DNA from 3 places in the Cellulosimicrobium sp. AB352 genome. Region 2 is predicted to be linked to each of the others. Evidence: predicted binding sites of a transcription regulator. Region 2 holds the regulator's gene; each other region holds the start of a gene.
The links. The regulator Rex, encoded in region 2, represses fermentation and respiration genes when NADH is low (regulators of the CRP and FNR family bind a similar motif). The targets are predictions, from matches to a motif close to CTTGTGAANNNNTTCACAAG.
Positions count from the first base shown of each region.

Region 1: a site for Rex is predicted at 956-975, ahead of pflB (formate C-acetyltransferase). Genes of this name have one in related genera too.
Region 3: a site for Rex is predicted at 1,179-1,198, ahead of mqo (malate dehydrogenase (quinone)). Genes of this name have one in related genera too.

Region 1 covers NZ_JBMVFX010000013.1:65,513-67,773, forward strand. The annotation lists gene ACPCUX_RS11120 (carboxylate-amine ligase) at 1-846, opposite strand, end outside; gene pflB (formate C-acetyltransferase) at 1,225-2,261, shown strand, end outside.
Region 2 covers NZ_JBMVFX010000030.1:684-2,944, forward strand. The annotation lists partial or broken gene ACPCUX_RS17310 (HAD family hydrolase) at 1-188, opposite strand, end outside; gene ACPCUX_RS17315 (glutaredoxin family protein) at 238-528, shown strand; gene ACPCUX_RS17320 (redox-sensing transcriptional repressor Rex) at 585-1,259, shown strand; gene ACPCUX_RS17325 (YceI family protein) at 1,380-1,931, opposite strand; gene ACPCUX_RS17330 (MarR family winged helix-turn-helix transcriptional regulator) at 2,095-2,261, shown strand, end outside.
Region 3 covers NZ_JBMVFX010000003.1:26,858-29,118, reverse strand. The annotation lists gene ACPCUX_RS03110 (pyridoxine/pyridoxamine 5'-phosphate oxidase) at 1-22, shown strand, start outside; gene ACPCUX_RS03105 (maleylpyruvate isomerase family mycothiol-dependent enzyme) at 13-918, shown strand; gene mqo (malate dehydrogenase (quinone)) at 1,213-2,261, shown strand, end outside.

The DNA.
Region 1 (2,261 bases), on a different contig from region 2:
GCGGCCGGCGCGCCAGGACGCGGTGCGCAGGATCTCGGGCCGCAGCTCGGGCGCGGGCGCGCCGTCGGCGGACTCCCGGGCCGCCGTCTCGACGAGACCGCGGGCGAGCGCCGCGAGCAGCGTCGCGGTGTCCGGGTCGAGGCACACGTCCGCGACGCGGATCTCGACCGTGGGGTAGCGCGACGACAGGCGGGCATCGAAGTAGACCATGTTCTCGTCGAGGATCGTCCCGGTCGCGACGAGGCCGTCGACCGCCGCGCGGTACGCCTCGGGCGAGCCGAACGCGCGCGTCGGGCCGGAGGTGGGCCAGCGCGACCAGACCTGCGACCGGAAGCTCGCGTACCCGCTGTCCTGGCCCTGCCAGAAGGGCGAGTTCGTGCTCAGCGCGAGGAGCGTCGCGAGCCACGGCCCGATCCGGTCGAGCACAGCGACGCCCTCGGTGTCGTCCGCGACGGCGACGTGCACGTGACAGCCGCTCGTCAGCTGCTCGCGCGCCGTGAGGCCGAACGCGGCGCGCGCCTCGAGGTAGCGCAGGCGCGACACGGTCGTGCCCTCGAACGGCAGGGGAGACGTCGAGAGCGCGGCGACGCGGGCCCCGACGCGGTCCGCGGCCTCCTGGGCGCGACGCCGGCCCTCGCGGATCTCGGTCGCGAGCTCGTCGATCTCGCGGCGCGGGTGCGTCGCCGTCTCGAGCTGCTCCTCCATGAACTCCGACTCCAGCGAGCCGGTGCCCCCGCCCTTGTCGTCGGTGCCGGAGGCCTCGAGGGCCTCGGCCGCGCGGGCGACGGGCTGCCCGTCGTCGCCGACGAGCAGGAACTCTTCCTCGACCCCTACGGTGCGTTTCACCCGGGCAGTCTCACACGGATGCGCGCGGCACGTCCGGCGAGCGTGTGACGCGCGCCCGTGTCGTGCGTCACGACGGCGGCGCGGGGTCCCCAGGGGGAGGGCCGGAGGGCTTGTGAAGGTCATCACAAGACCCCCTCGGAAAGGGTGCCGCGGGGGCGAGGAACCGCGGAATCCGGCCGTTCCTGCCGGGTCCCGCCCGCCTCGGGACCTAGGTCCCCGGGCGGTCCCGAACGCCTCCGCGGCGGGCTCCGGGAACCTAGCCTGGAGGTGGCGAAGGAGCCCGTCGGAACCTCGGCCGAGGGCCCCACCCGGGACCTCGCGAGGCCGGCGGGTCCGGCCGGCGCGCGGACCCGCGCGTCAGGCACGAGGGAGGTCCAGATGACCAGCGTTTCCGAGGCAACCGGCACGACGAGCGGCGGCCGCGCGACGGGGGCGGGCGCCGTCGACCCGCAGCGCGACACCGCGCACGTCCCTGCGTGGGAGGGCTTCACCGACGGCCCGTGGCGCGACACGGTCGACGTGCGCGACTTCATCCAGCGCAACTACCGCCCGTACACGGGCGACGCGTCGTTCCTCGTCGGCCCCACGGAGCGCACGACGGGCATCTGGAGCACGCTGTCCGCCATGTTCCCGGAGGAGCGGGAGATGGGGATCTACGACGTGGACACCCACACGCCCGCCGGCATCACGGCGCACGCGCCGGGCTACATCGACAAGGCGCACGAGGTGATCGTCGGTCTGCAGACCGACGCCCCGCTCAAGCGCGCGATCATGCCGAACGGCGGCTGGCGCATGGTCGAGGGCGCGCTGGAGACGTACGGCTACGAGGTCGACGAGACCCTGCGGAAGGTCTTCACCGAGTACCGCAAGACGCACAACCAGGGCGTGTTCGACGTCTACCCGCCGAACGTGCGCGCGGCCCGCAGCTCGCACATCATCACGGGCCTGCCCGACGCCTACGGCCGCGGCCGGATCATCGGCGACTACCGCCGCGTCGCGCTCTACGGCGTCGACGCGCTGATCGCCGCGAAGAAGCTCGACAAGCTCGGGCTCGACACGCAGCCCTTCAGCGAGAAGGTCGTGCGCGAGCGCGAGGAGCACGCGGAGCAGATCCGCGCGCTGGGCGAGCTCAAGGAGATGGCGGCCTCGTACGGCTACGACATCTCCGGCCCGGCGACGACGGCCCGCGAGGCCGTGCAGTGGCTCTACTTCGCCTACCTCGCCGCGGTGAAGGAGCAGAACGGCGCCGCGATGTCCCTCGGCCGCACGTCGACGTTCCTCGACGTGTTCATCGACCGCGACCTCGAGGCCGGCCGCATCACGGAGTCCGAGGCGCAGGAGATCATCGACGACTTCGTCATCAAGCTCCGCATCGTGCGGTTCCTGCGCACACCCGAGTACGACGCCCTGTTCTC
Region 2 (2,261 bases):
GTCGAGAAGAACTCGCGCTGGTATAGGGCGCGCGCGAGGTGGAACGACGAGGCGCCGCGGATGATCGTGTTGTCGACGTCGAAGAACGCGGCGGTGCGGTGCGGCGGACCGGGGGCGCGCGCGGGCGCCTCCTCGGGGAGCGTCGGCCGGGAGGTCGGGTCGGGGCCCGGGCCGGGAGACGTCGCCATGCCTCCACTCTAGGCGGTCGGGCTGCCGGGGCCTCGTACCCTGGGAGGCGTGAGCACCTCCGACGCCCCCGCCCCCGTCCTGCTGTTCGGTCGCGCGGGCTGCCACCTGTGCGACGACGCGCGGACGGTCGTCGAGGCCGTGTGCGCCGACGCGGGCGTCGCGTGGGCGGAGGTCGACCTGGACGCGCCGGGCACGGACCCGGCCCTGCGCCAGCAGTACGGGGAGTACGTGCCGGTCGTCACGGTCGGCGGGGTGCAGCAGGGTTTCTGGCGCGTGGACGCGCGCCGGCTGGCGCGTGCGGTGGCCCGGATTTCGGCGCCGCGCGCGGACCTGGGATGATTCCTCCCGTGGAGCGTGACCGTCGACGAGGACGGTCCCTGGACGACGGAGTGACGGTGGCTGAGCAGGTAGTCGGTGAGGTGACGGCGCCGGGGATCCCGAGCGCGACGGTGGCGCGGCTCCCGTCCTACCTGCGCGCGCTGCGGGACCTCGTGGCGCGGGGCGTCGGGACGACGTCGTCGGTCGAGCTCGCGGAGCTGTCCGGCGTGGGCCCGGCCCAGCTGCGCAAGGACCTGTCGTTCCTCGGCTCGTTCGGCACGCGCGGCGTGGGCTACGACGTCGACTCGCTGGCGCAGTACATCACCGAGGCCCTGGGCCTCGTCGACGAGCACCGCATCGCGATCGTCGGGATCGGCAACCTGGGGCACGCGCTCGCGAACTACTCGGGCTACGAGCAGCGCGGCTTCCACGTGGCGGCGCTCCTCGACGCGTCGCCGGACGTCGTCGGGACGCGGGCCGCGGGCCTCGTCGTCGAGCACGTCGACGCGCTCGAGGAGGTCGTGGAGCGCGAGAAGGTGTCGATCGTCGTCCTCGCGACGCCCGCGGCGCACGCCCAGGCGGTCGCGGACCGCGTGGTCGCGGCGGGGGTGCGCGAGATCCTCAACTTCGCGCCGCGCGCGCTCCAGGTCCCGGCGGACGTCGACGTGCGCGGCGTCGACGTGGGCAGCGAGCTGCAGATCCTCGCGTTCCACTCGCAGGCCCGCGCCCTCGCGGCGTCGCAGGAGCGCTGAGCGGCCCCGGCGTCCGGACCCGGGGACGACGAAGGGCCGCGTGCCGGTGCACGCGGCCCCTCGGGGCGGCTCCCCTGCCGGAGGGTGCCGGTCTCGCCCGGGACGTGCCCGGGACGACGGTCAGGCCTGCTTGATGGCCGAGACGTCGAGCGCGATCTTGATCTTGTCGCCGACGAGCACGCCGCCGGTCTCGAGCGCGGCGTTCCAGGTGAGGCCGAACTCCTTGCGCGAGATCTCGGTGGTCGCCTCGAAGCCGGCGCGCGGGTTGCCGAACGGGTCGGTCGCGGTGCCCGCGAACTCCGTCTCGAGCTCGACCGGCTTGGTGACGCCGTTGATCGTCAGGTCGCCGGCCACGACGTAGTCGTCGCCGTCGCCCGTGATGCGCGTCGACGTGAACGTCCACGTCGGCTTGTTCTCCGCGTCCCAGAAGTCGGCGCTGCGCAGGTGGTTGTCGCGGTTCTCGTCGCCCGTGCTCACGGACGCGGCGTCGAGCTGGGCGGTCACGGACGTCGACTCGAGGTCGTCGCCGACGGTGATCGTGCCGTCGGTGATCGCGAGGGTGCCGCGGACCTTCGAGATCCCGGCGTGGCGGACGGTGAACGACGCCTGCGAGTGCGACGCGTCGAGGGCGTAGGTACCGGTCGTGAGGCCGGCGGGCAGCGACGAGGCCATGGGTGCTCCTGCGGGTGGTCGGGGTCCGGGCGGACCAAGTGGTTGAACGTTCAACTTCGGAACGAGCGTATCAACAGCACCCCTCGGTCCGTCTATTCCCGTGGGGTGGAACAATGTTCCGACGCCCCCACGCCCCCGACCGCCCCCGCACCGCCGAGGACCCATGACCCGCAACGACGTCGACACCCCGACGGCGAGCACCGTCCGCACCCCCGCAGCCCCCGCCGCCGAGCCGCGCTGGCTCGACGCGGAGCAGCAGCGCCTGTGGCGCGCGTACCTCGACGGGACCGTGCGCTTCATCGAGGCGCTCGGCCGTGACCACGAGGAACG
Region 3 (2,261 bases), on a different contig from region 2:
GAAGGAGCTGCTGTGGCCCTGACCGACGCCCCTGCCCTCACCCCGCCCGACGTCGAGGAGGTCCGGCGCGACGCGCGCGCCGCCCTCGACGCGGTGACCGACGCGGCGCGCGGGCTCGACGCCGCCGGGCTCGACGCGCCGTCGGCACTGCCCGGGTGGTCGCGCAGCCACGTGCTCGCGCACGTCACCGCCATCGGCGAGGCCATGGCACGGCAGGCCGAGCGCGCCGCGCGCGGCGAGCTCGTCGAGGTGTACGACGGCGGCGCGGCCGGGCGCGAGGACGGCATCCGGACGGGCGCGCTGCGCTCGGTCGCGCAGCACGTCGCGGCGCTCGACGCGCTGGCCGACCGCCTCGACGCCGCGTGGCCCGCCGCCGGGTCCGCCGGGTGGTCCGCGCCGGTGACGTACCGCGACGGCACGGTCACGGACGCGCTCGTGGCCTGGTGGCGCGAGGTGCGGATCCACGCGGTCGACCTCGACGCCGGCGTCGGCCTCGACTCCTGGCCTCCCGCGCTCGGGCTGCACCTCCTCGACTTCCTCGGGGTCCGGCTCGCGGACGACGTCGTGGTCGAGCTCGACGGGGCACCAGGAGGCCTCGTCGTGGGCGCCGGCGGCGTCCACGTGGGACCGGGCGCTCTTCGCGTCGGACCGGGCGGCCTCCGCATGGCTGCCGGACCTGAGCCCGCGTCCGAAGCAGAGCCCACGCCCGTGGCCGCAGCCGCGCCCACGTCCGCGCGCGGCCGCTGCGCCGTCGTCGTCCACGGCGGCCTCACCGACGTCGCCGCCTGGCTCGCGGGCCGCGCCCCCGGCACCGAGCCCACCGCCCGCCTCGCGGGCGAGCCCGTGAGCCTCCCCGAGATCGGCCCCTGGCCGTCCCCGTACTCCCCGCCGCCGGAGAACCCCACCCCCGCGAGGTAGAGCCCCGGTCGGCCGAGGTAGAGCCCTGGGCCACCCAGGTAGAGGCGTGGTCGGCTCGTGCACGCGGACCACGGCTCCACCTCGCGAGACCACGGCTCTACCTCGCGGGAGGACGGCTCGGGACCCGTGCTCTCCCTCGCGAGATCGCGGTGCGACCCGGGCGAACGCGGACGGATCGCGCGGTACGCGACGTCCGACCTGCCCGGCTCAGGACCGAGGTCCCGCGAAAGTGTGACGCACGCCCGTGACGCACCGCACAGTTAGTGCACTCTTTCACAAGCGTAGGATCGACATGTGTCGAGTCGAGCGAGCAACCCCGCAAGCAGCGCAGACCAGATCGACGTAGCCCTCATCGGCGGTGGCATCATGAGCGCCACGCTCGGGGCACTCCTGAAGGTCTTGGAGCCCACCTGGACGGTGCGCATCTACGAGCGCCTGGACGCCGTGGCGCAGGAGTCGTCGAACCCGTGGAACAACGCCGGGACGGGTCACGCCGCCCTGTGCGAGCTGAACTACACGCCGGAGAAGCCGGACGGCTCGATCGACATCACCAAGGCGGTGAAGATCAACGAGCAGTTCGAGGTGTCGCGCGAGTTCTGGCACCACCTGCTCACGACGGGCGCGCTGCCGCAGCCCGCGAGCTTCATCTCCCGCACCCCCCACATGACGTTCGTGCGCGGCGCGGAGAACGTCGACTACCTGCGTCGCCGCTTCGAGACGCTGCGCCGCCACCCGCTGTTCAGCGAGCTCGAGTTCACGGACGACCCGGCGGTCATCGCCGAGTGGGCTCCGCTCCTGGTCGCCGAGCGCGACGGCGACGAGCCGGTCGCGGCGACGCGCGCGACGAGCGGGACGGACGTCGACTTCGGCGCCCTCACCGAGCAGCTCGTCGACTACCTCGTCTCGGAGGGCACGCAGCTCTACCTCGAGCACGAGGTGAAGAACCTCAGGAAGACGAAGGACGGCCGCTGGCGCCTGACGGTCAAGGACCGCTCGTGGAACGCCCCGAAGCGCCGCTCGACCGTCGAGGCCCGGTTCGTGTTCGTCGGCGCCGGCGGCGGCGCGCTGCCGCTGCTCCAGGCGGCCGGCATCCCGGAGGCGAAGGGCTACGGCGGCTTCCCGATCAGCGGCGAGTTCCTCCGCACGGACGACCCGGAGCTCGTCGCCCAGCACCAGGCGAAGGTCTACGGCAAGGCCGACGTCGGCTCGCCGCCCATGTCGGTCCCGCACCTGGACACGCGCGTCGTCGACGGCAAGACGTACCTGATGTTCGGCCCCTACGCCGGGTTCAGCCCCAAGTACCTCAAGAAGGGCAAGTACCTCGGGCTGTTCACCTCGCTGCG